2 regions of the Geobacillus sp. YF-1 genome follow, and region 1 is predicted to be linked to the other one. Evidence: riboswitches for the same ligand, from Rfam matches in the RefSeq annotation. Region 1 holds a riboswitch; the other holds the start of a gene.
What was found. A riboswitch is a leader RNA that binds a small molecule or an ion and turns the genes downstream of it on or off. The one in region 1 is predicted to bind S-adenosylmethionine.
Positions count from the first base shown of each region.

Region 2: another riboswitch for S-adenosylmethionine. It lies ahead of mtnK (S-methyl-5-thioribose kinase); the one in region 1 lies ahead of metK (methionine adenosyltransferase).

Region 1 covers NZ_CP199850.1:2,785,192-2,800,508, forward strand. The annotation lists gene ACTVIM_RS13795 (hypothetical protein) at 205-336, opposite strand; gene ACTVIM_RS13800 (class I SAM-dependent methyltransferase) at 352-957, shown strand; gene ACTVIM_RS13805 (tetraprenyl-beta-curcumene synthase family protein) at 1,115-2,197, opposite strand; gene ACTVIM_RS13810 (gamma carbonic anhydrase) at 2,403-2,933, shown strand; gene metK (methionine adenosyltransferase) at 3,129-4,343, opposite strand; SAM riboswitch class I at 4,465-4,579, opposite strand; gene pckA (phosphoenolpyruvate carboxykinase (ATP)) at 4,766-6,352, shown strand; gene ACTVIM_RS13825 (aKG-HExxH-type peptide beta-hydroxylase) at 6,546-7,151, opposite strand; partial or broken gene ACTVIM_RS13830 (IS982 family transposase) at 7,287-7,696, opposite strand; gene ACTVIM_RS13835 (GNAT family N-acetyltransferase) at 8,677-9,264, opposite strand; gene ACTVIM_RS13840 (hypothetical protein) at 9,625-10,029, shown strand; gene ACTVIM_RS13845 (IS982 family transposase) at 10,723-11,601, shown strand; gene ACTVIM_RS13850 (MFS transporter) at 12,032-13,279, shown strand; gene ACTVIM_RS13855 (Rpn family recombination-promoting nuclease/putative transposase) at 13,552-14,454, opposite strand; gene ACTVIM_RS13860 (DUF2584 domain-containing protein) at 14,720-14,962, opposite strand; gene ACTVIM_RS13865 (alpha/beta hydrolase family protein) at 15,177-15,317, opposite strand, start outside.
Region 2 covers NZ_CP199850.1:918,689-934,005, reverse strand. The annotation lists gene ACTVIM_RS04720 (pyridoxal phosphate-dependent aminotransferase) at 1-1,100, opposite strand, end outside; gene ACTVIM_RS04715 (carbon-nitrogen family hydrolase) at 1,200-2,015, shown strand; SAM riboswitch class I at 2,109-2,277, shown strand; gene mtnK (S-methyl-5-thioribose kinase) at 2,363-3,553, shown strand; gene mtnA (S-methyl-5-thioribose-1-phosphate isomerase) at 3,624-4,691, shown strand; gene ACTVIM_RS04700 (sugar ABC transporter substrate-binding protein) at 4,678-5,838, shown strand; gene ACTVIM_RS04695 (sugar ABC transporter ATP-binding protein) at 5,835-7,385, shown strand; gene ACTVIM_RS04690 (ABC transporter permease) at 7,327-8,340, shown strand; gene ACTVIM_RS04685 (methylated-DNA--[protein]-cysteine S-methyltransferase) at 8,402-8,893, opposite strand; gene ACTVIM_RS04680 (PAS domain S-box protein) at 8,883-11,099, opposite strand; gene ACTVIM_RS04675 (B12-binding domain-containing radical SAM protein) at 11,298-13,070, shown strand; gene ACTVIM_RS04670 (hypothetical protein) at 13,170-13,325, opposite strand; gene ACTVIM_RS04665 (hypothetical protein) at 13,431-13,583, opposite strand; gene ACTVIM_RS04660 (hypothetical protein) at 13,576-13,743, opposite strand; gene ACTVIM_RS04655 (hypothetical protein) at 13,740-13,895, opposite strand; partial or broken gene ACTVIM_RS04650 (carbohydrate ABC transporter permease) at 14,217-14,525, opposite strand; partial or broken gene ACTVIM_RS04645 (carbohydrate ABC transporter permease) at 14,527-14,799, opposite strand; gene ACTVIM_RS04640 (alpha/beta-type small acid-soluble spore protein) at 14,917-15,117, shown strand; gene ACTVIM_RS04635 (anti-sigma factor domain-containing protein) at 15,130-15,317, opposite strand, start outside.

The DNA of each region.
Region 1 (15,317 bases):
CCTCATGTTTACTATGCGCCGCCTGCGGCCGTCGTATCACGCCAATGATTGGCAGGCGACCGATCACCGCGATGGTGTGACCGGCAATCGGCCGCCCTAGTCGTGCTGAAACGCCTCGCGGTCGTTGAGGTTCTCTCGATCGCCACCGGCGAAGGACGGCGACGGGATTCGAGCATCGGCAGTCGCTTTTCCCCGCAGTTTTTGCTACAATGCCGACATCGGGCCTTCATCTCGCTTGATCCGCGCTAAGCGGTTCGCCGCTCCGAGACGGCGGACGGCCGAGCCGGACGGACAGCCGTCTGCCATCCGCCCGAGCGTCAACGATCCATCGATCATAAGGAGGACCAACCGATGGCATTGATGAACATTTTGCCGTTTGCCCGTTTTTTGCTCAACCAAGCGATTCAAGAGGGCGACATCGCCATTGACGCAACGGTCGGCAACGGCCATGATACCGTCTATCTCGCGCAACGCGTCGGCGACAGCGGCCATGTTTTTGGCTTTGACATCCAACGCGAAGCCATCGCCGCGGCGGCCGCCCGCCTCGCCGAACACGGGCTGCGCGAGCGGGTGACACTGTTAGAGCGAAGCCATAGCGAGCTGCTTGTCGCGCTTCCCGCTGATGTGCACGGGCGGATCGCCGGCGCCGTGTTCAACCTCGGCTATTTGCCCGGCGGCAACAAACAAATCGTCACTCAACCGGAATCGACGATCGCTGCGGTCCGCCAGCTGCTTTCCGTCATGAGGCCGGGCGGCGTGATCGTCCTTGTCGTCTACCATGGTCATCCCGAAGGAAAGCGCGAACGGGACGCGCTTCTTGATTACGTCCGCTCTCTTGATCAACGGCGCGTCCACGCCTTGAAATACGAATTCATCAATCGGCAAAACGATCCGCCGTTTTTGCTGGCGCTGGAAAAGCGGGAAGAGGAAAACGGGCAACCAGCCGGCGAGCGCTAAACCGCGCTGCTCTGCCCTCTTCTCGTTCCCTTTCATCCCACCGACGCAGCAAGCGGAAACGAAGCGTGAGCCTCCGAAGCGAAAAAACGGGGAGCCGGGCTCAGACGAACAAAGCTCCCTTGTCCAAACCAGCACCTCGACACAAAAACGGCCGCCCTTATGAAAAGGACAGCCGTTTTTGTGTACCTTGCCAAAAACGATAGGCCTTGCCGTTCCAGTAAAAAAACTGCGATGCCGCCCCGCCGGCACGGACAAGCCGGCGCGCCAGCCGGCGCAAACCGCGCTGCTTTTTCACCTTGTCATCCGATAAATAAAGCCCAAGCAGCCCGCGGTGAATGAGGCGGTGAAATTCACCGTGCGGCAGCCCGCTCACTTGGCGATCGGCTTCTTCGATGAAATGGCAAAGCCGCTCGAGCATCACCGTTTCATTCGGGTAGTAAAAACAAAAATTCAAATCGCCGCCTTCGCGGTCCTCTTCTTGGTCGATCAAATAATCAAGCAAGATGTGCAACCCTTGAATGTACGGAAAATAGCCGTCGCGCACGCGCCGTGCCATCTCCGGCGGCAACGATTCGCCGAACGCATAGGCGACAAGGCAGAAAATGCCGAGCGTCGAGCCAGAGCAGGCGGAAAATTCGTACCACTCCATCGGCGGCAACGAATCTTTATGCTGGGTAAACCATTGCACAAGCCGCGGCACGCGCTCACGGGCGTCGACATGTTTATGCACTTGCAAGTCGCAATAATACCCAGCCAATTCATGCAAAAACGGAGCGATCGTTTCATAGTGGCGAACCGTTCCGAGCACTTCTTGGCACGTGCGCACAAGCGCCGGCAAGTAGCCGCCGTCTTCCTGTTCGCGGCGATGGCGGTAATAGTTCGACGGCTCGGCCCCAAGCGTCAAGGCGTCCGGCATCGATTCATGCAAGGCGCGAAAATCGACCGGATCGAGCGAAGTGCTGCGATCACACAAATTATCCAAATAGTCGCTGATGGTCTGATAGGCGACGATAAAACGGACGCACGGCTCGATGTGTTCCCCGGCCAAAAGCGCCAAAATCGCTCCGCCTTCGCAATGAAACGTTTTCGCCGCGATGCTGGCGAGCGCTTGCCGCCGCAGTTCCGGATCGGGGATTTGCTCGGCTCGGCGCCGCCAGCAGGCCAGTTCGCGGTGGACAAGCGGAAACACGTCACGGTACACCATTTTCAGCAATGCAATCGGATGGGTCGGGATCTTCAATCGGGCTCACCTCGGGCGCAAAAACAATGCTTTGTCTATTAGTATTGCCAGCCCCACCGCCTTCGCAAACCGCCGCAGTGCGCGTTCATCGGCGAGCGGGGACACATAGACTACATCATTCACATCGACAAGCGCGTGCAAAACAGCGGGATACCGTTGTACAATACTTGATGAACAAGATTGCCATAGAAAGGAACGAACGACGATGATTTATCCGTACAAAGGCAAAACGCCAATCATTGCTCCATCCGCCTTCATCGCCGACTATGTGACGATCACCGGCGATGTCACGATCGGCGAGGAGACGAGCGTCTGGTTTCACACCGTCATCCGCGGCGACGTGGCGCCGACGATCATCGGCAACCGGGTCAATATCCAAGATAACTCAATTTTGCATCAAAGTCCAAACAATCCGCTCATCATTGAAGACGGCGTGACCGTCGGCCATCAAGTCATTTTGCACAGCGCCATCGTTCGCAAAAACGCCTTGATCGGCATGGGATCGATCATCCTCGATGGCGCCGAAATCGGCGAAAGCGCGTTTATCGGTGCCGGCAGCTTGGTGCCCCCCGGCAAAACCATCCCGCCGAACGTGCTCGCCCTCGGACGGCCGGCGAAAGTGGTGCGCGAGCTGACCGAGGACGATTTCCGTGAAATGGAACGCATTCGCCGCGAATATGTCGAAAAAGGACAATATTACAAGGCGCTCCAGCAGCAACGGACCAACCGGCCGTAACGGGCCGGCTTCTTGCTCGGTCGCCAAGCCGCGCGACGGGACGCACCCGAACCGCCAGAAGAACAAAGTCCGGATGCGCCATCAAGGCCAGCCGCGCCTTCTTGGCGAAACCACGCTTCTTTTTCGAAGCAAGCGAGCCATGAAAACGAACAAGAGGGCGGCCAGCTATCGCCTGCAGGCCACCCTCTTGTTTCTTTATTGCTTGCTCGCCAACGCCAGCGCTTGCTCTTTCAACAAGGCAGCTTTGTCGGTGCGCTCCCACGGCAAGTCGATGTCCGTGCGCCCGAAATGGCCGTAAGCGGCCGTTTGTTTGTAAATCGGACGGCGCAAGTCAAGCATTTTAATGATGCCGGCCGGACGAAGGTCGAAGTTGTTGCGCACGACTTCAATTAAAATGTCTTCAGACACCTTGCCGGTGCCGAACGTATCGATCGAAATCGAGACCGGGCGGGCGACGCCGATCGCGTAGGCGAGCTGCACTTCGCACTTATCGGCGAGCTCGGCCGCGACAATGTTTTTCGCGACATAGCGGGCCGCATACGCCGCCGAGCGGTCGACTTTCGTCGGGTCTTTGCCCGAGAACGCGCCGCCGCCATGACGGGCGTAGCCACCGTACGTGTCAACGATGATTTTCCGTCCTGTCAGCCCGGCATCCCCTTGCGGACCGCCGATGACGAATCGGCCGGTCGGGTTAATGAAGTAGTTCGTGTTCTCATCCAACAGCTCCGTCGGAACCACCGGCTTGATGACATGTTCTTTAATGTCACGTTCAATTTGGTCTTGAGTAATGTCCGGATGATGTTGCGCAGAAACGACGATCGTGTCGACGCGCACCGGTTTGCCGTTTTCATCGTATTCGATCGTCACCTGCGTTTTGCCATCGGGACGCAAATACGGCAACACGTCCGTTTTGCGCACTTCCGCCAAGCGGCGCGCCAAACGGTGGGCGAGCGAAATCGGCAGCGGCATCAGCTCTTCCGTTTCATTGCAGGCAAACCCAAACATAAGCCCTTGGTCGCCGGCGCCGATCGCTTCAATTTCCTCATCCGTCATCTGACCTTCGCGCGCCTCAAGCGCCCGATCCACTCCCATCGCGATGTCCGGCGACTGTTCGTCAATCGACGTCAGCACGGCGCACGTGTCGGCGTCAAATCCGTATTTCGCGCGCGTATAGCCGATTTCGCGAACCGTATCGCGGACGATGCGCGGAATATCGACGTACGTCGACGTCGTAATTTCCCCGCTCACGAGCACCAGCCCGGTCGTGACGCTTGTTTCACAAGCAACGCGGGCGTTCGGGTCTTTTTCCAAAATGGCATCCAAAATCGCATCGGAAATTTGGTCGCAAATTTTGTCCGGGTGTCCTTCGGTTACAGACTCTGAAGTAAACAAGCGGCGTTTGGCTGACATTCGGCTCATTTCCTCCTCTTGACGTAATGTGGCGATACGGAACTCGTTTCCCTTGGCAATATAAAAAAACCTTTCCTGTCACGGTGAGGAAAGGTCATTGCAATCGGATTGCTTCCTTTCACTCTTATCGTTCAAGGACTGCGCCTTGCCACAGGTTAGCACCATTTCACACATGTACAGTTGTGACGGTTGCTGGGCTTCATCGGGCCTGTCCCTCCGCCGGCTCGGGATAAGAGTATCCGTTCAATGACTTATCATATCGCAACAAACGAACGGAAGTCAACCATACAAAACATTTTTTTATTGTTCAAAAAATGAGGAAAAATAAGTCCGAAAAACCTTCACAATTAGTATGGACTATTAATAAAAATGTGTTATACTATTTTCAAAAGTGATTCCAATAAAGAAGGCAGGTTTTGAACATGGGGATTGCCAATATGACGAATAAACTCGATCTCTTGCTGCAAAAACCGTACGTCCACCACCAACTGTCCGTCGCGGAACTCGTTGAAAAAGTGCTGCAGCGAAAGGAAGGCCGGCTGACGCATACCGGCGCCGTCGCCGTCACGACCGGCAAGTACACGGGGCGGTCGCCGAAAGACAAATACATCGTCGAAGAGCCGTCAACGAAACAAACGGTCGACTGGGGAACGGTCAACCAGCCGATGGCGCCGGAAACGTTTGAAAAACTGTACGACAAAGTGCTCGATTATTTGTTAAAACAAGAGGAACTGTTCGTCTTTAAAGGCTTTGCCGGCGCCGATCCGAAATCCCGGCTGCCGATTCAAGTCGTCAATGAATTCGCCTGGCACAACTTGTTCGTCCATCAGCTGTTCATCCGGCCAAGCGCCGAAGAGCTCGCCGCGCATGAACCGCAATTTACCGTCATTTGCGCGCCGAATTTTAAGGCGGACCCAGCTGTGGACGGCACGCGCTCGGAAGCGTTCATCATCATCTCGTTTGAACGCCGCGTCGTCCTAATCGGCGGGACGGAGTACGCCGGCGAAATGAAAAAATCGATCTTTTCGGTGATGAACTATTTGCTGCCGGAACAAGGCATCCTGCCGATGCACTGCTCGGCCAACGTCGGCCAGGAAGGCGACGTCGCCCTCTTCTTCGGCTTGTCAGGAACCGGGAAAACGACGCTCTCCACCGATCCGAACCGCCGCTTGATCGGCGATGACGAACACGGCTGGTCGAGCCGCGGCATTTTCAATATCGAAGGCGGCTGCTATGCGAAATGCATCAACTTATCGCGCGAGAAAGAGCCGCAGATTTTTGACGCCATCGGCTTTGGCGCCGTGCTCGAAAACGTCATTCTCAACGACGCGACGCGGGTGCCAGATTACGATGACGGCACGCTGACAGAAAACACGCGCGCCGCCTACCCGCTTCAAGCGATCAAAAACATCGTCGACCCGAGCGTCGCCGGCCACCCGTCCACGATCGTGTTCTTGACGGCCGATGCGTTCGGCGTTCTACCGCCGATCAGCAAACTGACGCGCGAACAGGCGATGTACCATTTCTTAAGCGGCTACACAAGCAAACTCGCCGGCACAGAACGCGGCGTCACCGAACCGGAAGCGACGTTCTCGACGTGCTTTGGCGCGCCGTTTTTGCCGCGCCCGGCCGTTGAATACGCGGAAATGCTCGGGCAAAAAATCGCTGAGCACAACGTCCGCGTCTTTTTGGTCAACACCGGCTGGACAGGAGGGCCGTACGGCGTCGGCAGCCGCATGAAGCTCGCCTACACCCGCGCGATGGTGCAAGCCGCCGTCGAAGGAGAGCTTGACAACGTCGAAACCGTGCACGACCCGATCTTCGGCCTCGCCATCCCGGCGCACGTCCCCGGCGTGCCGGACGACGTCTTGCGCCCGCAAAACACATGGGCTGACAAACAAGCATACGAACGACAGGCGAAAGAGCTGGCGGAAAAATTCCGCGCCAACTTCCGAAAGTTCGCTCATATCGACCCAACGATCGAAAAGCTCGGCGGACCGCTCGTATAACGAACCCCCAGCCGGACAGGAAGCCGTTCCCTGTCCGGCTGTTTTTTATTTCTTTCCTTTGCTTTGGACTCCGACACTGAATCCTTAAGCATTTCTGTACGTCGATCCGTTTCATTCGCCTCAAACAACCTCAAAACAACCGGACTCGATCAAACGCAATGGGCTTCTGTGTTTTCATTTGTCGCAATGGCCATTAGTTCTGTAAGGAATACGTAATGTCATCAAAAGATGGATGATTAATGAACTTGCGCATGATTTCTAAAGTTTTTACTCCCTGTTCCCCCAAGAATTGTGTTCTTGCCTCTATTTCTTCAACTGTTTTCCGCAAATCATCCATATACTTATCAGAATTTTTAGAATCATTAAACAAGTGATAAAGATGCATAATTCCTATAGAAACTCCAGCAGCATGATATGCTCTGTCTAAAGGCCTTTTGATTTTCAAGATGGTTGATGTAACTAGAGCTTCTTCTTTTGCACATTCATTAGCATTAGGAAACATACAGTTAATCATATCATCCAAGAAGATACTTTGGTGGATAAACTCATGATAAATGGCCTCTGCATATTCAATGATTGACCAATCAGATTGAGGGTTTAACCATACTAATCCCATAACATTGGACACTGATCCTCCACCAAACAAATCTTTTTTTAAAATCAAAAAGGTACCAATAAGTGTATTAATTAAATCATACAAATCATTATGCAATACTTTGATCAACTTTAATGCTTTTTCAATTCTATCAGTAATTACTTCTTGCTCTTGTTGTGAATAAATGTGTTTATCGTTTTCCAAATCCTCTTTGTCAATCATACCCAAACTAAGTAATTTATTTTGCAATGTTTTATCAAAATATGTAACATGTATTTTTTCGTTTGAGTATGGAACAGGAACATCTTGAATATCCGTGGTGCTAGTTGAACATTAACGCCTCACGTGATGACACAGCGCAAGAGGGACAAGATCTCCACAACAGCATAGGCATGATGTTGTCCGTGCCTCGCTAGTTGGTGACGGATCTATTAGAAAAACTCTATTTAACGGAAAAACGGAGCAACCGACAACAACAGTTATATCGAGAGCGTTCAGGGAACATCTCCCTAGTGAATAAGTTTCCAATGACATACTGATACCCTGCTCGTTCCGAAGTAAAACAAAACAACTTTCCAAGAATATGAATGGCGATTATGACCCATTTCCTTGCTTTAACAAATGACGATTTCAGCGCTACAAATACATTTAGAGCCGCCAGACAGTTGCGCTGATACCAAGAACAAGATCGCCGTATATTGCTTTTGAATTTCCGCTTGATCCGTTGTAAAATGAAGACGCTCTTGTATGGGATTTCTCCTTTCTAATGTTAGGTGAGCACTTTCATTTTAAAAGGAGATTTTCATACAAGGACTATTTTTATGCTCGTCTGATTTTATCTAGCACCACGGGTAACTAAACATCATGCAATACATATCTTTTTATATATATTCAGAATTTAACTTCTTCTTATAATTGATAACGCGGTAAAAATAGAGTGTAAATTAAAAATTTCCAATAATGATTTATAATTGTACATGTAACAGATAGCAATGAAATCTATACCAACGCGGCTGCTCTACCCCGTTAATCTTTAATTGATCAAATACCCATTCAACGCATTATGGAGATCAAACAGACACTTTTCAAATCCAGTTTTCAAGAAGACAGCAATCACATAACCATAGGCACCTTTTGTTTCTCCACTATTCCAGCGGTTAATCGAGAAAACAAAAAGAATTCTCACTTGTTCAACCGTTCTTTATACCTTTAAACTAGTAATACCGAGTTGAAATGACCCATTTTGTTTGGGGATCATACTACAAGAATGTTTCAAAGGGCCGTACCATCCACCATGATCACTTTCAGAGATTAAACACATACATCGTTTAAGAGATGATGATGAACGTCAGAAAATTCTTGCTTTTGAAAGCATCGGCTGGTCCTTGAAAAGGTGGACAGATGAGAGACTCATAAATACATCAAAAATAGCAAAAACAGCGGAAGATGTTCATCAACTGCTACAAAGAATCGATCGTAAAGCACGTTTTCCAAAATAAACATTTAATCAATTGCCTTTTTAGACACCTGTGGTCTTCCCGCCACATAAGGTATTTCCAGAAAAAAGTTGATCGATGCATCGAAATAAAGCCTCTAAAAGAGGATCGATTTCATCGGTGTATTCGATCAAAGAATTGGAACTCTTGATAGTGTCACCCCTTTGAAGTTTTTTAGTAACTGTATATGATTCCCAATAAGAGTGGATTTTTTGTGTCCCTTTATTCATCCGTTATGCGTTTTGCAACCCGTTCCTTGATTTAAAATAATCTCGTTTTAGAATAGAGTATATAGCCATATCCCTAAATTTACCTTTAATATACCAATGTTCTCTCATAACCCCTTCAAATTGCATCCCTAACTTTTGTAAAACTCTTAAAGATTGAACATTTTCAATCATAGCAAATGCCTCAATTCTGTTTAATTCCATCTTGTCAAAACCAAATTCAATGATTTTATTAGCCGCTTCAACTGCTAATCCCTTCCCCCAATACTTATACGATAAAACAAAACCTATCTCAGCTTTATGATGATTGGGTAACCATTTAACTATATCAATTGTCCCGATCATTTTATTGTCTGCTTTTGAAACGATTCCCCACGGAGCTAAACTACCTTCTTTATAAGACTTAATTACAAATTCTAAAAATTGAATTGAATCTTCAATGGTATGATGAGGTCTCCAAGGTAAATATTTGCAGTTTTCCGGATTTGACGCATAATCAAATAAATCATATGCATCATCTAACGTTAATTTTCTTAATATTAAACGTTCAGTAGTAAGTGTAGGCAAATCCCCAAATACATCTTTAATCTTCAAATTCCTCAACCCTTTCTATACCTATATTTTAATATTCCTTCTGTGTCTTAAAACACTTAATTCAAAAAAGTGTTTATCCACCAGACTCTCGGCATACTCGCATTATATACTGGCTTGAACGTTAATACAAAACCGTGGAAATTCTTTATTACAGCTTATATACCTTAACTATATAGGTGCACATTAAAACATTAACGTTCATATAAGTGATTTCCGCTCTAGTTATACTGCTCCTAAACATCCCAAAAGGAGCGGGAATAACATGAAACGATTGAAAATCACTAATGATCTCGATGGACGTCACGAACACTTCGTTAAGAAGAGCGAAAAATCAAAAATATTCCCCTATGTTAACGCGTCATGGCCGTTCACCTCGTCATGGAAGGTTATCTGAACAAAGAGATCGCTTCCATGCTCAATCTGTGCTGCCAAAGTGAGGCGTTTTATGTATCCCTATTCAACGAAGGCGGGATCGATCTACTGCTCGATCGGAAACATCTGCCGGGCCGGGAACCGTTTCTAACGGCGGAACAGCAACAGGAACTGAAACAAATCATTTTGATCCACACACCAGCCGAACTCGGTTGGGACATTTCTTCTTCTTGGAATATGTGGATCATTCAGTCTTATACTCGAGAGCGCTACGTGGTCACCATGTCCCAAGAAGGGATTCGTAAACTTTTATTTACATCGAATGGGACTCTCTTGGAATTGGCTCACCTATACATCGGCGAAAGGCGATACCGAACCACGATAAGCGTTTGAGAAACAAATGGAACTTATAAAAAACTGATTGATCCCAACACTGTTATTTTATATGTCGATGAGGCCCACGTCCGGCCCTATCAAGTCTTGCGGGCCACTTGGTCAGAAGCTGGCCGGCAAAAACAGGTGCCCACTTATGGCATCATGCCTACGTTTCTCTATTGGGTGTGGTGAATATCCTTAATGGAGACACCGTTCTTCACCGAGCGACAACTAGGAATGCCACGACGTTTTTGGATTTTTTAAAGACTCTGGAGAGCCGTTTATCCAGACAAGCTGATCGTGCCGGTGCTCGACAATGCACGCATCCACCATACTAGAATGGCCAAAGATTTCTTGCCACAAGAGGGAGATTTAGTTTCACTTTATCTTGTTGCCTCCGTACTCCCCATAGCTGAATCCCATCGAACGCGTGTGTAAATAGCTCAAAGACGCGGTCATTGCGAATATGTTTCACAATGACCAAATGTATATTGGTGACGTCATTGCTCGGTTTATGGGTTACATTGATCAACACCCCAAAGACGTGTTTCGACGTTGAAGGGTATGCAGCATGATGCAAAGGTTAACTTTTCAAGGTACATTTATATAACCCGTGGTGCTAGATAAAATCGAGTAAGCATAAAAATAGCCCTTGCCTGCGGATCTCCTGTAGAATGAAAGTGCGACCAAACATTCGAAAGGAGAATCCCCATGCAAGAGCACTTTCATTTTACAACAGACAAGGCGAAAATTCAAAAACAATATGCAGCCATGTTCTTTTTTGTTTCTGCCCAGCTGTCACACATTCAATGCTATCTTCAACGCCGCAATCGTCATTTGGCGAAACAAGAAGACGCAGTGATCATTGCCATTCATCTGTTAGGAAAGTTGCTTGGCTTCTCTTCCGAACGTGCATGGCATCGCTTTGTTACTGGGAACTTGTTCACGGATGGACGTTTTCTCGAACGTTCTCGATACAATCGCCGTTGCCGATCGCTGCGCTTTGCGATCAAATGGATTCGTCATGAACTGGCGAAACGTGGGCAACACCATGCCTATGCGGTCGTAGATAGCATGCCAATCGAGTGGTGCCATGCCGCAAGAATGTACCGTGTCAAACGATTTCAAGGCATCGCTGACATTGGATTTTGTGCATCGAAAAAGCAGTGGTACTATGGGTTTACGTTTCATCTTCAAGTGACAGATCAAGGGCTACCTATGGGATACGTGGTAACCGAGGCGTCCTGTCACGATCGAACTGCAGCTGAAACCGTCATGACTCAAATTCCTCACCCCTATAACTTGGGTGACAAAGGATTCATCAGTAGTGAATGGCAAAAAAAGTTGTATGAGGCGTACCAAATCGCTTTTTGGACTCCATCTCGCAAAAACCAGAAACACCGCCCATCTGAGTCATGGGAGACATGGCTCAAACAAAAACGGAAAGTCATTGAAACGGTATTCTCCGTCCTTGTTGACCAATATCGTATGACAGACATTCGTGCGAATTCGATTGCGGGATTTGAAGTAGCACTCGATGGCATCTTGTTGGTGTATTCGCTTGTAACACTCGGGCTAGTTGAGCGCTAGCGCTCAACTAGCACCACGGGTTTTTTAAATAATGTTCAACATAACGTTTAATATTTTCGACATGCTTTTTATTCATGGAATAACACCTCCTTCTATTTGTATTCATTGCCATTTAAAAAAAAAAATGTATAATTACAACAATCAAAAAAATAAAATTATTCTATACCTGTGGTGCTAATTGAGCGCTGATGCTCAACCAGCACCATAGAAATAAAAATGGACTCTAAACAGAATAAGGGGGAGGCTTCCATTGCTTCAGTATATCCATTCGCCTTTAGGAAATTGTTGAAAATCCATCCGCTTTCTTTCGCCTCCTCGCTTAGGGGCGCGACAAAAAGCTCGTTTTATCAAAAACTGAAGAGCTGGCTTTTGGTTCGTGTTTACGATTCCATTACCAATCGTTTCGATGATCAAAGAGAGGATTGAGGTCATGAAAAAGAAACCATTTCATTTCCTTTGGATCGGACAATCTTTCGCGAATTTCGGAGATGTGTTCTACATTGTTTCCGTTGTCTCTTGCCTATATCATTTGACATCGAAAGCCATGGCTGCCGCCTTAGTCCCTTTTTTCGTTACATTGTCGTTATTTATTAGTGGAATCGTCGCACCGATATTTTTCGAAAAATATAAACTAAAAACGTTATTGTCCTACGGACAACTGTGTAAAACATTTCTGCTGCTTTTTCTCTCGCTGTTTTTGCAATGGGGTGCGGAACATCACATTGCGATCGTTTACGTTTTTGTATCATTGATCGCTTTTTTAGACGGGATCAATAATCCGATTAAAAACTCCCTCGTTCCTTTTATAGTTTCCAAGGAGGAAATCTTGAAAGCCAACAGTTTTTTAAACACGTTAGACCAATTCATCAAACTTAGCGCATGGCCGATCGGGAGTTTGATTGTCAGTGCGGGATCGCCGTTCCTTTTAATCCATATCACCTTATTGTTCTATATCGTTTCAAGCATTCTCATGTTTCTGTTGCCTATACAAGAACATACAAAGAAGAATACGGTCCAAGACAAAGGCCTAAAGAACTTTCTCCTTTCGATCCGTCTAGGATGGGAATACACGTGGAGAAATGTGCACGCAAAATCGATTAGCTTCATGTCATTTTTTGAAGGAATCGGAAATGGCGTCTGGATTTCGGCCATCCTTTATATGTATGTGAAAGAACAATTACATGTAGGAGAGGAATGGTGGGGATATATTAACTCTGTTTTCTTTGGCGGCATGGTGATAGGGGGATTGTTAAGCGTTAAGTTTAGTCAATCGGTTGAAAAAAACCAGCAATTTTTTGTATTGTTTGGCCCGTTTTGTATCGCTATTGTCACACTGTTATTTGGCACAACGACGCACGGTGCGCTGGCGCTTCTGTATTCCGCCCTGTACGGGATCATCGAACAATGGAAGCTGATCTGTCTTCAGACGATTCTTCAAAAAAATGCCCGGATGGACGCTCTGCCTCATGTTTTTGCCGTGCAGGGAGTCATTAGTTCCGTAACATTCGGAATTTCCACATTGTTAATGAGCTTTATCGCCGATGTTTACGGGATTCGTTTTTCATTTTATTTGTCTGTTTGCTGCTTTTTGATCAGCGGCTGGATCAGTTATCGTCAGCGGAAAATCTGGAGTTATAAGGAGAACCAAAAAGGAGAAATCACGGGAACTATTTTGTGAGCTCCCTCTGTAAATGATCACTTTATTTCAGAACAAAGCAAAGGAATCAGTCTTGCTTCATCATATGGCAGAGTGCAAACCGAAGGATTGTTTGCGCCCCTGCCTTTTCAACATTAGAATCAAAACGCCAATCGGGACGATGAACGTCGCCGACAAATTCTGTCAATAGACTTTACCCTCGATGGCCGTAAGGTTCGAACGCATAAAATGATTGTCGTCGATCCCCCGGGATTTTTGCACGATTGGAGGTCGACGACAATGCGAAGGCGGGTTTACTTCTTCAGCTGTTCAATCTTTTCCGCCGGCAGCCCGGTCAACTCGTGGATCGTGTCGACATCATATCCTTTAGCGAGCATGCGCTTCACCACCTCAAGCTTCCCTTCCTCGATCCCTTGTTGGCGCCCTTGTTTCATGCCTTGTTTGATCCCTTGTTCGATTCCCTTTTCCATTCCCCGCTGTTCATACGAAATGATGAGTTCCATGACTTGCTTCGCCTCCTTTGTCTCCATTTGGCTCACCTCGTTTCGCAGTTTCGCTTCCTCTTCTGCAGACAACCGCAAATATGTTTCAAAAAAGCCGAACAACAACCGCTGTTTTGCCTCATCGAGCTCAAGGCGGACGAGCATGCGCAAAAACTCTTTTTTCACTTCGACTTTCTCTTCTTTATTATACCCCATTTTGCTTATCAAGGCGGCGGCGACAGGGTTGTCATGGCGGATGTACGCGCGCCACGGCAGTTTGCGCAATTCCACCGTCAAGTAACGAAAATCGAGAACGGTCAAGAACGGAAACTGGATGCGCCACGAAGAAGGTTCATCGCGGGATTCGTCATAGCTGAAGATGGCAATTGGAACAATGCGGCGGCGGTATTTTTGAAATAGGCGGCTAAAGTAGAGGAACATTCGCTCAGGGAACGTCTGTTGGGCATAGCTTTGGTGTTCGACATGGACGATGATGAGCCCTTCCTCCCCCTTCATCTTCGTTTCGACCAATAAGTCGACGCGATGCTTCTCCCCCGCCGTGACGTCGGTAAACAGTTCTTCTGAGAGGAAAGAGAGGTGGCGAACGTCAATGTGCTCGTACACATCGGGAAAAAAGAGAAGCAAAAATTCTTCGAAGAACGTCGACAGCAACTCCTTGAACAACCGGTCGTGATCGATTCGCGGTTTGGTCACGTTTTCCCTCCTTGCGACATTGAATTCGCTGTATTTTATTCGCTCTTTGTGGCCGAATTCCTTCTTTAATCGATCCTGCTTTTCACGCGTTCCCCCATTGATGAAGGGAATCAGCGGTTTTTCACCAGCCTTGTCAGTCGCCCTGACGACACAGGCTAAAGACGGCAAGAACCGAAACTAAGGGCGCAAACGGCTTTTCCGTTTGCACCCCTGCCAAATGAATCCGCACTGATCAAACCGTCTCCTGTTGTCCGTCGCTTCGTGTTCAATTCGTTGAATACAGGCTGACGAGTTCGTACGTCACCGTCGTCCGGTTGTCTTCCCATTCCAGCTTTTTCACGACGGCGATGCCGCTCGCTTCGCTTTGCAGTGTCCGGCGCACTTCAAGCGGCACGTCGAGGGGATATAAGCGGTAGCCGTCTTTTTTCAGCACGAACAAATTGCCTTGGACGCGCTGTTCGTTTCCTTTGGTCACAATGAGCGTCTGCAGCTCCATCGGCATGCCCATCCTGTCCGACCTCCTTGCTTTTGATCGATTCCAATCGCGGTCTGCTAGAACCCTTCGCAACATCGGGCCGATTCCCGGCAACGGCTCGGTTCCGATTCTTGCCCAGCGAACGATCGGCCGCTCCGTCTCCGCCGGCCATGGCCGCAAGCTCCCGGCGGTCAAAGACCAAACTCGGCGAAAGCCGTTTCATTCACCCGTTTCCTCTTCTATCGTATCACACGGTCGGCTGTTGTTTCATCCAATCCGTAAGCCTTTTCACCGTCTCGCGGTTGGCGTGCGGTGGAAAATAGTGGTCGAACTCAGAAAAATACCATGCGGTCACTCGCTTGCCGAGCTCCTTCAGTCGCCGTTCCAG
Region 2 (15,317 bases), 1.6 Mb from region 1:
ACATACCCTTCGCCGTGCTCGCCAAAGCCGATGCCCGGAGCGACGGCGACATGCGCCCGCTCAAGGAGCACATCGGCAAACTCGGCGGACGACCACCCTTTCGGTACGGGGAGCCAGGCGAAAAACGACCCGGACGGCGCCGGTGCTTCCCAGCCGATCTCGCGCAACGCGGCGATGAAGGCGTTGCGGCGCGCTTCATACAGCGCGACAAGCTCGTTGACGCAATCTTGCGGGCCGAGAAGTGCTGCGGCCGCCGCTTCTTGGACGGCGCCGAACAGGCTGACGTACAAATGATCTTGCAGCAGCTCAAGCGCCCGAATGATCCGCTCGTTGCCGACGGCAAACGCGACGCGCCAGCCGGCCATATTGTACGTTTTCGAAAACGTGTAAATTTCCACCCCGACATCTTTCGCCCCGTCAACTTCGAGGAAGCTAACCGGCTTTTTGCCGTCAAAACCGATCGCCCCATAGGCAAAGTCGTGCACGACGGCGATGCCGTGCTTGGCGGCGAACGCCACCGTCTCGGCGAAAAATTCTTTTGTCGCCGTCGCACCGGTCGGGTTGTTCGGATAGTTTAAAAACATCAGTTTCGCTTGGTCGGCAACCGCCGCCGGAATGGTGCTGTAATCGGGCAAAAATTGCTGCTCGGCGACAAGCGGCATCATTTCCATCCGCGCGCGGGCGAGCGCGATTCCCGACCAGTAATCCGGATAGCCCGGATCCGGGACGAGCACCGCATCGCCCGGGTTGACGAGGCAAAGCGGCAGCTCGACAAGCCCGGCCTTGCCGCCAAACAAAATGGCGACTTCGCGGGTCGGGTCGACCTCAACTCCGTACTCGCGTGCATAAAAGGCGGCAACGGCTTCTTTCAAAAACGAGTAGCCTTGAAACGGCGAGTATTTATGGTATTTCGGGTTGGCCGCCGCCCGCTGCATCGCCTCGACAATATGCTTCGGCGTCGGCTGGTCCGGATTGCCTTGCCCTAAATTAATGACATCATGCCCGGCCTTGATTTTCTCTCCCACTTTGGCGACAAGCGAAGCAAAAAACTGCTTCGGCAGCTGTTCAAGCAGTTCGGAAAAAGGAAATTCGATCGTCATCGCCCACACCTTCTTGAAAAATTCTTGAAATTCTAGTGCAACATCATATATCGTAAAAAGCAAAATGTAAAGCAAATTTTTTCATTGGGGTGAAAAACAATGACCATCCGCATCGCGTGCCTCCAGCTCGATATCGCGTTTGGCGATCCGCAAACGAACGAACAGCAAGCCGAAACAGCCGTGCAATCCGCCGCCAACGAAGGAGCCGACATCGTCGTGCTTCCGGAACTATGGACGACCGGCTATGACTTGACGCGCTTGGACGAAATTGCCGATGACGATGCCGGGCGGGCGAAAGCGTTCGCCTCCCGCCTGGCGCAAACATATGGCGTCCATTTCGTCGCCGGCTCAGTCGCCAAAAAAACCGCCGCCGGTGTGACGAACACGATGATCGTCGCCGACCGAAGCGGCCAAATCGTCAGTGAATATAGCAAACTTCATCTGTTCCAACTGATGGATGAGCATTTGTATTTGCAGCCGGGAAACGCGCCAGGCTTATTTTCGCTTGACGGGCTGTCGTGCGCCGGAGTCATTTGCTATGACATCCGCTTTCCGGAGTGGATTCGCGTCCATGCTTTAGCCGGGGCGGAAGTGCTGTTTGTCGTCGCCGAATGGCCGCTTCCTCGCCTTCACCATTGGCGGACGCTGCTGATGGCGCGAGCGATTGAAAATCAATGCTACGTCATCGCTTGCAATCGGGCCGGAAGCGACCCGAACAACGTCTTTGCCGGCCATTCGCTCGTCATCGACCCGTGGGGCGAAATCATCGCCGAGGCCGATGAAAAGCCGGGCGTTCTTCTGGCGGACATCGACCCGGCGCTCGTTAAACAGGTGCGTGCGCGCATCCCAGTGTTTGCCGACCGCCGGCCGCGCGATTACGACGAGGCGGCAAAAAAATTTTTCAAAACGTATTGACAATCCGCCTGCCCAACCTGTATCATTCGAATCAAGCAACCAAACGATTGTTAACATCGCGAAAATTGCAAAAACTCAATAGCCAGACCGGTACTCTTATCAAGAGTTGGCTGAGGGAATTGGCCCAATGAAGCCCAGCAACCGACCGTAATGCTATCGTGAGATAGGGCGCACGCCAAGGGCGGCGCCGGAAGCGACCCGCTTCCGCAGGGCACGGTGCTAAGTCCAACAGAAAGACCGCTGTCTTTCTGAAAGATAAGAGGCGTGAAGACAAATAATCTTCAAGCCTCTTTCCGTATGCGAAAGAGGCTTTTTCATTTGCCAAAACGTAAAGGGGGAACGTGAAAATGACGATTGTCCAATCAGCTGTTTACGAACCGCTCACCGAACAAAAAGCGACCGCCCTCGCCGTCCGCCTCGGCTTGTTCCGCGACGGGGCGCCGCTTGCCTGCCGCGAGATCGGCGACGGAAACTTGAACCTTGTTTTCCATATCGTCGACCAAGCAACAAAGCAAGGCGTCATCATCAAACAAGCGCTGCCGTACGCGAAAGTCGTCGGGGAAAGCTGGCCGCTTACGTTAAAGCGCGCGGTCATTGAAAGCAACGCGCTGCGCACGTTTGCCAGCTATGTGCCGCAATACGTCCCAAAAGTCTATTATTCCGACGAATCGCTCGCCATCACGGTAATGGAAGATTTGTCTCGCTTGCAAATCGCGCGCAAAGGGCTGATCGAAGGGAAAACGTACCCGCTGTTGTCCCGGCATATCGGCGAATTCATCGCCAAAACGGCGTTTTACACGTCTGATTTCGGCATGAACCAACAAGAGAAAAAGAAGTTGGCGCAAAGCTTTGTCAATCCAGAGCTATGCAAAATTACGGAAGATCTCGTCTTCACCGATCCGTTTTTCGACCATGACACGAACAACTTTGAGGACGAATTGCGCCCAGACGTTGAAGCGCTTTGGGAAGATGACCGCCTCCGCCTCGAAGCGGCGAAGCTGAAGCGCAAGTTTTTGACTGAAGCGGATGTGCTGCTGCACGGAGACTTACACACTGGCAGCATTTTCGCCAGCGACGACGAAACGAAAGTGATCGACCCGGAATTCGCCTTTTACGGCCCGATCGGGTTTGACCTTGGCCAATTTTTCGCCAATTTGCTGTTAAATGCGTTGTCCCGTCCTGAAGCGGAGCGTCAACCGCTCTTTGTTCACATCGACTCAACATGGAAGGTGTTTACGTCCATTTTCGCTGAGCTGTGGCAGACGGAAAGCGTCGAAACGTACGCCGCGACGCCCGGACTGCTTGATGAGGTGCTGCGGCAAGCGTTCATTGACGCCGTCGGTTTTGCCGGCTGCGAAGTCATCCGCCGGACGATCGGCCTCGCCCATGTGGCGGATCTCGACGGCATTGAACAAAAAGACGAACGGCTCGCCGCGAAACGGCACGCGCTCCGCCTTGGCCGCCGCCTGATCGTTGAGCGCGCCGAACTGGCGGGAACGGACGGCTTCCGCCGCCTGTTTATCGAAACGGAACGATGACACCCTCTGCCCGGGCCGGCCGTCCAACGCCAGCTTGGGCCAATCGATCAACCGAGAAAGGAAGACGACGATGAACTCATTTGCCATCCCGCGCTCTGTCGAATGGCGTGAGACGCATATCACGATTTTAAACCAGCAAAAACTGCCATCGGTCACCGAATACATCGACTTGCATACGCTCGAAGACGTCCATGAGGCGATCGCGACGTTGAAAGTGCGCGGGGCGCCGGCGATCGGCATCACGGCCGCCTATGGCTTGGCGCTCGCCGCCTCGCGCTATGAAACCGAAGCGGTGGACGAATTTCAGCGCCGCTTGCAACAAGACCGCGACTACTTAGCGAGCGCGCGCCCGACGGCCGTCAACTTGTTTTGGGCGCTCGATCGGCTCGTCGCCGCCGCCAACAGCGCCGCTTCCGTCAACGAAGCGAAAACAACGCTCATTCACGAAGCGATCCGCATCCAAATCGAAGATGAGGATGTGTGCCGCCGCATCGGCGAATACGCCTTGTCCCTTTTCCGCCCGGGCGACCGGGTGATGACGATTTGCAACGCCGGTTCGATCGCCACCGCCCGCTACGGAACGGCGCTTGCTCCATTTTATTTGGCGAAAGAAAAAGGAATCGAGCTGTCCGTCTACGCCCTTGAGACACGTCCCGTTTTGCAAGGGGCGCGCCTGACCACATGGGAACTCATGCAGGCGGGCGTCGATGTGACGCTCATCACCGACAACATGGCGGCGCAAACGATCAAGGCGAAACATATTAACGCCATCATCGTCGGCGCCGACCGGATCGCGCGAAACGGCGACACGGCGAACAAAATCGGCACGTTCGGCCTCGCTTTGCTCGCTCAATCGTTCGGCATTCCGTTTTACGTCGCCGCGCCGCTGTCTACGATCGACATCAAGACAAAAACAGGGGCGGACATCCCGATTGAAGAGCGCCATCCGGACGAAGTGACCCATCTCGCCGGTGTGCGCATCGCCCCGGAAGGCGTCAACGTGTACAACCCGGCGTTTGACGTGACACCAAACGAACTCATTACCGCCATCATTACCGAAAAAGGCATCGTCCGCGGCCATTACGAAACGGCGCTGCCATCGTTATTCGCAAAGGAGGAGCAGTATGAAACGATTTAAAGCCTTATCACCTCTTTTTCTTCTTTTCTTTACGGTGTTTTCCATCTTAACCGGCTGCACGAACGAGCAAGATGCCATGAGCGCCAAGCCGGCCAACGAAACGAAACAAACGAACAACAACGACGCCACATCGTCCAACAGCTCCACCGCCGCGAGCAGCGAGCAGGCGGCCATTCCGGAAAAACTGAAAAAGCCGGTGAAAATCGCCGCCATTATGCAACTATCGATCGGCACATTCTCCTCGCAATACATCGCCGGCGTGAAAGAACAAGTGCAAAAATTCGGCGGCGAAGTGCAAATTTACAACGCCGACAACGATTTGACAAAGATGGCATCGTATGTTGAAACGGCCATTACACAAAACGTCGACGCGATTTTGCTTGACCACGGCCGCGCCGATGCGCTCGAAGGTCCGGTAAAAAAAGCCGTCGCCAAAGGCATTCCGGTTGTGGCGTTTGACAACGATTTGAACATTCCCGGCGTCACCGTCATCGACCAAGACGACTATAGCCTCGCTTGGAAAACGTTAAAGACGCTCGCCGAAGATTTAAACGGCGAGGGCAACATCGTCACGATTTGGGTCGGCGGCTTTACTCCGATGGAACGGCGCCATGTCATTTATGAGGCGTTCAAAAAACGCTACCCGAACATTAAGGAAATCGCCAAGTTCGGCACAGCGAGCGCCAACACCGCGCTAGACACGCAAACGCAAATGGAAGCGATTTTGAAAAAATACCCGAACAAAGGCGACATTGACGCCGTCTTCGCCACATGGGACGAGTTCGCCAAAGGGGCGACGCGCGCCATCGAACAAGCCGGGCGCACGGAAATTAAAGTGTACGGCATCGATTTGAGCGATGAAGATTTGCAAATGATCCAAAAACCGAACAGCCCGTGGGTGGCGACGACAGCGACGGATCCGGCGGAAGTCGGCCGCGTGCAAGTTCGCTTTGCCTACCAAAAAATTGCTGGTGAAAAAACGCCGAACATTTACTCGCTCGAGCCGCATTTAGTGAAACGGTCCGACCTGCCGGACAAACAAGTATCAATGAGCGATCTCTCGCAATACATCCCGGGCTGGGGGCAATCGAACGTCGCCATCTCGCCGTGGATGAAAACGTTGGAAGCTCAGGTGAACAAAAAATGAACGGGTTGTCAATGCGGGGCATGGAAAAATCGTTTGGCGCCGTGCGCGTGCTTGACGGCGTGGACTTCGACGTTCGTCCGGGCGAAGTCCACGCCCTTTTAGGCATGAACGGCGCCGGCAAAAGCACGCTGATGAACATGTTGGCCGGCGCCATTTCGCCTGATGCCGGCACGATCGCAATCGACGGCACCCCATGCGCGTTTTCCTCGCCGTTTGACGCGAAACGAGCCGGCATCGGCTTTGTCGTGCAAGAAGTCGACACAGCGCTGTTTCCCGGTTTGTCAGTGTACGAAAACATCGCCGCCGATGAACTCGCTCGCGCCACGCAGCGGCCGATCCGCTCGCTGCGCCAAGAAAAAGAGCGGGCCGCCGCTCTCCTTCGCCGCGTCGGCCTTTCCATCCCGCCGACGAAGCTCGTGCGCGACTGTTCGCTCCACGAAAAGCAGCTGATCGTGCTCGCGAAGGTGCTGTCATCCGACGCGCGCTACATCATTTTGGACGAACCGACCGCGGCGCTGAGCGAGGCGGAAACGAAGCGGCTGTTTGCCATCATTCATGAGCTGAAACAGCAAGGCGTCGGCTTTATTTATATTTCTCATAAGCTGAAAGAAGTGCAAGAAATCGCCGACCGGCTGACGATTTTGCGCGACGGCCGCGTCGTCTATCACGGCGCGGCCGACAGCCTGTCGCTTGAAGACATCGTCCTGCATATGACCGGGACAAAGCGAAGAACGTCTGCCAACCAGGCGCGCACGTACGGGGACGACATCGCCTTTGCCGCCCGCGGAATCACGATTGACAAAACCGGCACGACCATCGACCTATACGCCCATCGCGGCGAAATTGTCGGCATCGCCGGCTTGGTCGGCGCCGGCAAGACGGAGCTTGCTGAAAGCTTGATCGCCCATCGAAACACATCCGGCGAGTGGAAAATAGATGGCAGACGTTATATGTTCTCATCGCCCTATGAAGCCATCGCCGCCGGCGTTTGCCTTATCCCCGAAGAACGGCGCAAACAAGGGCTGTTTTTGCCCGAATCGGTGCGGGCGAACATCACCGTGCGCCTTCTTTCCCGCCTAGCGCGCTGGCAATGGATCAAGCGGGCACAAGAAGCGGAAGCCGCCAATGCTCTCGTGCGCTCGCTCGGCATTCATCCGCCGTCAAGCGCCACGGCTGTCCGCCATTTGAGCGGCGGCAACCAGCAAAAAGTCGTGATCGGCAAATGGCTAAACACGAACGCGCGCGTCTTTTTGTTCGACGAGCCGACGAAAGGGATCGATGTTCACGCGAAGCAGGACGTGTTTGCCATCATCCGCTCCCTTGCCGATGAAGGAAAAACGGTGCTGTACTTTTCCAGTGAATGTCAAGAGCTTCTTGACATTTGCGACACCATCTACGTGATGGTCGACGGTCGGCTGCTCGCCCGCCTGCCGGCCGCTGAACTCACGTACGAGCAGCTTGTTTATTATTGCAGCGGAGGTGAAATCGATGAACCAGCCGACCGTTTCCGCGACGCCGTCGAAAAAAACGGCACCGTCTATTCTTGAGTTTTTGTATAAACACGGGACATTGCTCGCCATTCTGGCCGTGATCGCCTATTTTGGCATCACGCAAGACCGGTTTTTCACGTATGAAAACTTCAGCGACATTTTGCGTTCGATTTCGATCGTGACGCTCGTGGCGATCGGGATTACGTTTTCGCTCATCGTTGACGGCTTCGATTTATCGGTCGGGTCAACGGTCAGCCTTGCGACGATCGCCAGTGCGGCGGCGCTTGTTCTGTACCGCCAAGAAATTTTCGTCACCTTGCTCGTGCCGCTGTTGCTCGGCGTCGCCGTCGGACTGCTCAACTCGCTCTTGATCGTCAAATTCAAATTGCCGGATTTGCTTGCGACATTGGCGACGATGTACGCCATCAACGGCGTACAGCTCACCTATACGAAAGGATTTTCGATTTATAACGATATGCCGCTGCCAGACGGCGGCACGGCGCCGGGCAAATTCATCCCTTCCTTTCTATTTATCGGCCAAGGAGAGCTGTTCGGCGTGCCGTTTTCCGTTTTGCTGATGCTGTTTGTCGTTATAGCTACCCATTTGTTTTTGACATACACCAAACCGGGGCGCCTCTTTTATTTGACGGGGGAAAACCGGGAAGCGGCAAGGCTGTCGGGGATTCCGGTGAACCGTTACCGGACGTACGCGTACATCATTAGCGGCTTTTTCGCCGCCCTTGGCGGCATCGTCCTCGCTTCACGCATCGGCACCGGGCAAGTGTCCGCCGGCGCCTCGTTTTTGATGGACGGCGTCGCCGCCGCCTACATCGGCTTTTCCGTCTTTGGCGCCGGCAAGCCGAACGTCATCGGCACGTTGTTCGGCTCGATTTTGATGGGGGTGTTGTTGAACGGCTTGACGATGGCCAACGTTCCGTACTACGCCCAAGACATTATAAAAGGCGCCATTTTAGTCGGCGCCCTCGCGTTGTCGCATTGGCAAAAAAAATAACGCCCGATCCCGCCCCTGTGGACTCAAGTCCTAGGGGCGGCGTTTTTTTGCACCTTTGCCCCTATTTGTGGCGCCGCTCGAGCGCCAACAGCTTCTCCTTCACATCGGTGCGGCTTCCGGCATAGCCGGTCAAGGCGCCGTTTTTGCCGATCACGCGATGGCACGGAACGATGATCGCCAGTTCATTCGCCCGGTTCGCCTGTCCGACGGCGCGCACCGCTTTCGGCCGGCCGATTTGCGCGGCAATATCGGCGTAGGTCGCCGTTTCACCGTACGGAATGCGGCAGAGCGCCTTCCACACGTCTTGTTGAAAAGCCGTGCCTTGCCACCGCAGCGGCAAATCGAACGCTTGACGGCGGCCTTGAAAATATTCATCCAACTGCGCAAGCGCGCGTTCCAAAAGCGGCGACCGGCTTTCCACCACCGGATGCCTGCTCGCAAACGCGCGCCATTCCTCCGAAAACAGCTCAACTTTCACAATCGCCTCACCGTCAGAAGCGATGTACATATCGCCGAGCAGCGCTGAACGGTATACCGCATAGTCAATCGTCATCGTCGTCCTCTCTTTCCGTTCGCTCGATCGGCAGCGTAATATGGAACGTCGTGCCGACGCCGACCTCGCTTTCCACGTCAATTTTCCCTTGGTGTTCTTCGATAATTTTATAGCTGACCATCAAGCCGAGCCCGGTGCCGCGCTCTTTTGTCGTATAAAACGGCTCGCCGAGCTTTTTAATTTTATCTTTCGGGATGCCGCACCCTTGGTCGGTGATCGAGATGCGCACATGGCAACCGGCGCGGGCGATGCGCACCGTAATGTCCCCGCCTTTTGGCATCACTTCAATGGCGTTTTTCAAAATATTAATGAACACTTGCTTCAGCTGGTTCGGCTCGCAATATACCGGCGGCAGCCCGCGCTCGAAATCGGCAATGATTTGCACGTTATGCATCATCGCTTGGGCGCTGATCAAATCGATCGTATCTTGCATAATTTTGCAAATGTCGTTTTGCTTGTATTGCACCGCCTGCGGTTTCGCTAGAACGAGAAACTCGGTGATGATCGACTCAATCCGCTTCAACTCCGACATAATAACATTAAAATACATCGAATAGTCGCCGTCAATGCTTCCTTGCAGCAGCTGGATAAACCCTTTTAACGCCGTCATCGGGTTGCGGATTTCATGGGCGATGCCCGCAGCCAGCTCGCCGACGACATTGAGCGTATCCGATTTGCGCAGCTGCAGCTCCATCTCTTTCCGTTCCGTCACGTCGCGGAGCATCATCATCCCGACGCCGGGAATCACTTCTTTTTTCAACGAAAATTCGACCATTCTTCCTTTCCACTCATCGGAAAACTCCACTTCTCCACTCGCCTCACCGGCTCGCTCGCATTGAGCAAGCAGCTTGTTCAGCTGGCGGCGCGCCCGATCTGGAACGCACTCTCCCACGGTTCGGCCGAGCAGCTGTTCTTTGGCAGCGGCAAAGATGTCGCAGGCGATCGGATTGGCGTCAATGATGCGATGCTCCCGATCCCAGAGCAAAATGCCGTCCATCGCATGGTCGAAAATGCTGCGGAACTTTTGCTCGCTTTCGCGCAGCTCGCGTTCGATTTTGCGCCGCTCGCTCACATTGCGAAAAATCGTCAAATGATAGCCGTCGATCGCCCCTTTTTTCATCGTAAACTCGAGCTGTTTATCCTCACCGTTCGGCATATGGAACGTCAATTCATCGCGAATTTCTCCTTTGCGGCGAAATTCGCTAAAAATGCGCTTCACCTTTTCCTCTCCATAGTCGACAAAATCCAATAAATTGCGGCGCACAAGCAAGTTCAACGGCAGCTCGAACGTGCGGCTCGCCGCTGGGTTGGCGTTCAATATGTAGCCAAAGTCATCCCAAATGAGAATCGCTTCGTGCGCCTGCTCAAAAATGGCCCGGAATCGTTCTTCGCTTTTTTGCAGCTTGACCTCCATATTTTTCCGCTCTGTCACATCGCGCATAATGGCCATGTAAAATCCGCTGTACACGTTCGACGTCGCCGTCAGCTCGAACATTTTCACCGTGCCATCGGGGCGAATGAGCGACAGCTCGCCCTTGGCTGTCCCTTTTTCTTTCATCTCCGCCAGCAAACGAGCGAACTCCTCGGCGCACTCGCGGGCGACAAACTGCTGGAACGATAAGTTTAGCAACTTGTCTTTTTCCAAATTCAAACTCAGCGAAAACGCCGGATTCACGTCAATAAAGCGGCCGAACTCATCAAAAATGACGATGCTGTCGACCGCGCGGTTAAAGACGTCGCGAAACAAAAACTCGTGAATGATCCGCTCGCGCTCAAGCGCCTTATGGGCCGAAACATCGCGCATCATGACGAGGTCAAATTCGTCGAACACATCTTTTTTCATCGAAAATTCAACATGCTTGACCTTGCCGTCCGGCAGCTTGATGAGCAATTCATCGCTAAACGAACCGAACTTTTGCAGCATCGAGCGCTGAAACAGCAAAATATCGGGCGGCACGAGTTCTAAAAAGGAAGAGAAGGAACGGCCGACGAGCGAAAACTTATCCATTTCAAACAGCTTGCACGCCGCTTCGTTCACATCGACAAATTCGCCGTTTTTATTTAAAATGACAATGGCATCAAGCGACCGCTCGAAAATGATTGAATAGCTGTTTAACCGCTCCTTCAAACGTCGATTTTCTTCTTCAAGCAGCCGCACGTCCGGCGATGCATGTTGCTCTTCCCGGGGAGAAAGGCTTTTGGCCATATCGATCTCTCCTTGTCTATTCAAACCATATCAACTACATGTATATTCGCTGTGGAAAAATTTACTCCTCCCTTTATTTACGAAGATTTTGCAAAAATCTTTTCTTCAATGTTCGACAAGTTTTTTCTTCTTTTTCATTTGGCGAAACTGCGCTATAATGAAAGGTTAGTACGAATGGAAAAAGGGGTTTTCATTTCGATGAACATTATTTGCACGACCTTAAACGCCAAATACATTCATATGAATCTCGCCATCCGCTATTTGAAAGCATACGCCCAACCAGAGTTTGACGTCAAGCTCGTTGAATATACGATCAAAGATCCGGCCATGAACATCGTCGCCGACTTGTACCAGCGCCGGCCCGATGTCGTCGGCTTTAGCTGCTACATTTGGAACATTGAAGAAACGATCAAAGTCGTAAAAATGATAAAAAAAGCAGCGCCGAATCTGATCATTGTCGCCGGCGGACCCGAAGTGTCCTATGATGTGCGCGAGTGGATGGAGCGGGTGCCGGAATTGGACTTTATCGTGATTGGCGAAGGGGAAGAAACGTTTAAACAGCTGCTGTTCGCCCTAAACGGCGGCGGGGACGTAAGCAATATCGCCGGGCTGGCGTTTCGGGACGGAGACCGCATCGTCGTCAATCCACAGCGGAATAAAATTCGCTTGGCTGACATGCCGTCACCGTTTCGCTTTCCAGAAGACATCCCCCATCTTCCCAACCGGATCGTTTATGTCGAAACGAGCCGCGGCTGCCCGTTCAGCTGCCAGTTTTGCCTGTCATCCATTGAGGTCGGCGTCCGCTATTTTGACCGCGAAAAAATCAAAGACGACTTGCGCTATTTGATGCAGCACGGGGCGCGGACGATCAAGTTCGTCGACCGGACGTTCAACATCAGCCGCAGCTACGCGATGGACATGTTTCGCTTTTTAATTGACGAGCATGTGCCGGGGACGGTGTTTCAGTTTGAAATTACCGCCGACATCATGCGCCCGGAGGTGATCGAGTTTTTAAACAACGAAGCGCCCCCTGGGCTGTTCCGCTTTGAGATCGGCGTTCAATCAACGAACGATGAGGTGAACCGCCTGATCATGCGCAAGCAAAACTTCGCCAAGTTGTCGCGGACGGTGACGATGATTAAGGAAGGCGGGAAAATTGCCCAGCACTTAGATTTGATCGCCGGCCTGCCGGAAGAAGATTACGACTCGTTCCGGAAGACGTTCAATGACGTGTTCGCTCTTCGTCCCGAAGAGCTGCAGCTCGGGTTTTTGAAATTGCTGCGCGGCACCGGGCTGCGCCTGCGCGCCCATGAATACGGCTACGTATATATGGATCATGCGCCGTACGAAATACTGAGCAACAACGTTCTTTCCTTTGAGGACGTGATTCGCATCAAGCAAGTGGAAGACGTGCTCGAGAAATATTGGAACGCCCATCGGATGGATGAAACGATTGAATATTTAGTCACCGACGTCTTCTCGTCGCCGTTTGACTTTTTCCAACAGTTTGGCACGTATTGGGATGAACGCGGCTGGGCGCGCATCGGCCACCAGTTAGAAGACTTGTTCCGCCGCCTCCATGAGTTTTTGCGCACCTCTGCGCCAGACGCTTTGCCGATCGCCGAATCGCTCATGAAATACGACTACTTGCGCAACCAAAAATATAAGCCGCGCAAACCGTGGTGGGACGAAAAAACGGAGAAAACGGCGCGCGCAGCCGTCTACCGGGCGCTGCTTGAGCGCCCTGAGGCGCTCGGAGCGGATTTTGCCGCCCTTGGGCTCGGGGAAAAAGAACTGTTTAAACATACGGTCGTTGAAATCGTGCCGGTGGATGTCGGCCGCTACACGGCCAAAAAACAGCTTTCGTTCACGCCAACCGCCATCGTCGCCTACTTCGCCCCGTCCGGTGCCGGTGCGACGCTGTTTTCCGCGCCGCTTTCAGCGTTGTCGGTTTCTTCGGCATCGGCGTAGACGGAAAGCTTTTTGTCATGGCCGGCCGCTCCTCCATGAAAACGGAGGCCGGTGAACAGGCGCTGACAACCCTTCGTTATCCTTACGCCCGGAGTGTTGTCAGTGCTTTTCTTTTCCATTGAGCACCCGCTTACCGACTCCTTCCGCCAGCGCATGCGGGTGTTCCCGATTCTGGATGATCAACGACGGGCTCGTTTCCGTGAATCGATGAAGCCGCGTCTCACCATCGCCGCTGTTTCGCCACATTCGATTCATTCGCAAATGGGAGCTGCCCATTCATGGCACGAAAAAAGAACGCCGCTTCCGGCGTCCCTTCTGTTTTCGCTTGCCTGCTGTGAAAGCGGCTGGCAGACAGCCCTCTCACCGCGGTGGGTCTTTCTTTTTTGTTTCCTTCCTCTTCGCCCGTTTTTGCTCTTCCATCAGCCAAATAGGTTGATGAGCGGCAAAATCGCCCCATTCAAACGCCATTTCTTCATTTCGTTGGACAGGCCGCTCCTTCTGATCGTTATCCATCGCCGCCTCCTTGGCGCCCTTTTTTCGAATTGCGGTTCGCGCCGCGAATCATGTCTTCTTCGCCGGCGTATTGCGCGGCAAATTCCGTATCCGGCAGGCTCTCGGTCGGCGTTTTATTGTTGTTTTTCGCCGCGTCGAATTTCACTTTTCGTTTCATCATCGTTTCGTCTCCCCTTCATCTATCGTTTTCCGTTGATAAGCGACAATCACAATTTCTTCCCCCGTCTCTTCGCGCAGCCGCTGTTCCAACTGCTGGAGCTGGCGAAGCGTCCCGTCATGAAGACGGGCAACCGGGAACGCGATGTCAGCCACCTTGATCCTCCTTCCGCTTTTTTCTTATCGTGCCTCGGCCATACATCGATTATGCACCGTCATGGCTTCAACACGACGGCAAGCGCAGCCGCCCCCCATCCTCGCCTTATCCTCTTTCCTGCCTGCCTCGGCCACCGCATCGTCCATTCCATGGCGTTGATCCCTTTCCTCGCAGCGTAGGTATTTCACCTATATGATGCTCGTTTTTTCAACGCCTATGCCGCATGAAAAAAAGCTGTACCAAGGTCAGGAAGACCTTGGGACAGCTTTATCAAAGCCCCTTCTTCCGTTCTCAACGCGCAGACAGAAACAAACCTATCTTTATTTCCCGCCCGTAAACGAAATCCCTTTTATAAAATAGCGATTGAAAAACGCATAAATGATCAATACCGGCAAAGTAAACACCATGGAGGCGGCCATGATGTAGTTCCAATAACTGATGTATTGCCCTTTGAAGCTGTTCAGGCCAAGCGGCAAGGTAAACAATTGCGGATCCGACAAAATAATGAGCGGGCGCATGAAATCGTTCCACGAACCCATGAAGACGAAAATGGCCTGAGCCGCCAGCGCCGGGCGGGCGAGCGGCAGGACGATCCGGAAAAAGGTTCCGAACCGACCAAGGCCGTCAAGCTAATGCTGGCAAAAAGTAAACGATGCGGAAAAACTTTTCTCCTTTTAACCCTGCGTTTAAAGTAGCCGCCAATACAAGAGCCAAAACGGTCTGACAAGGAACGACAATGACGACGTATTTCACGGTGTTCCACAACGCGATTTTTGCCCGAGTATCATGCGCCATGCGCGCAAAGTTATCAAACCCTACAAACTCAAAAGATGCCGTTCCTAACAGCTGCACTTTATGAAATGCTAAAAAAACGGCAAATACGATCGGACCGATGATGAATAAAGTTTGCAACGACTTTTTTCATCATCTTGCCTCCCTTTAATTCCCACCTATACCCAAGCAACGGTTTGCTTATACTAATGATGCCACATCGAAACATGACGAAGGAGGCAAAAAAGAATGGCACGTGGAAGCAACAAACTGCTTGTTCCAGGCATTGAACAAGCATTGGAACAAATGAAATACGAGATCGCCCAAGAGTTTGGCGTACAGCTTGGGGCTGGCACTGTTTCGCGCGCCAACGGCTCTGTCGGCGGAGAAATAACGAAACGGCTCATCGCTCAGGCGCAAAGCGAGCTGACGGGCCGAAGAACGGAATAAAGCCGAGCGCAATCACTCGGCTTTTTTTGTGTTGCCATCCGTTGCTTTCATCTTTCGGTCGGTCTCGTTTGGAGCGAGCGAACCGCGTGTAGGGTTGCCTTTTCCCTTCCCGGCCCGTTTGTTTTCATCATAATCGCCCGGCCGCAGAGGACGGGCGTTCTCATTGTTTTTCCCTTTGGGGGACATTTTGTCTGCAGGGG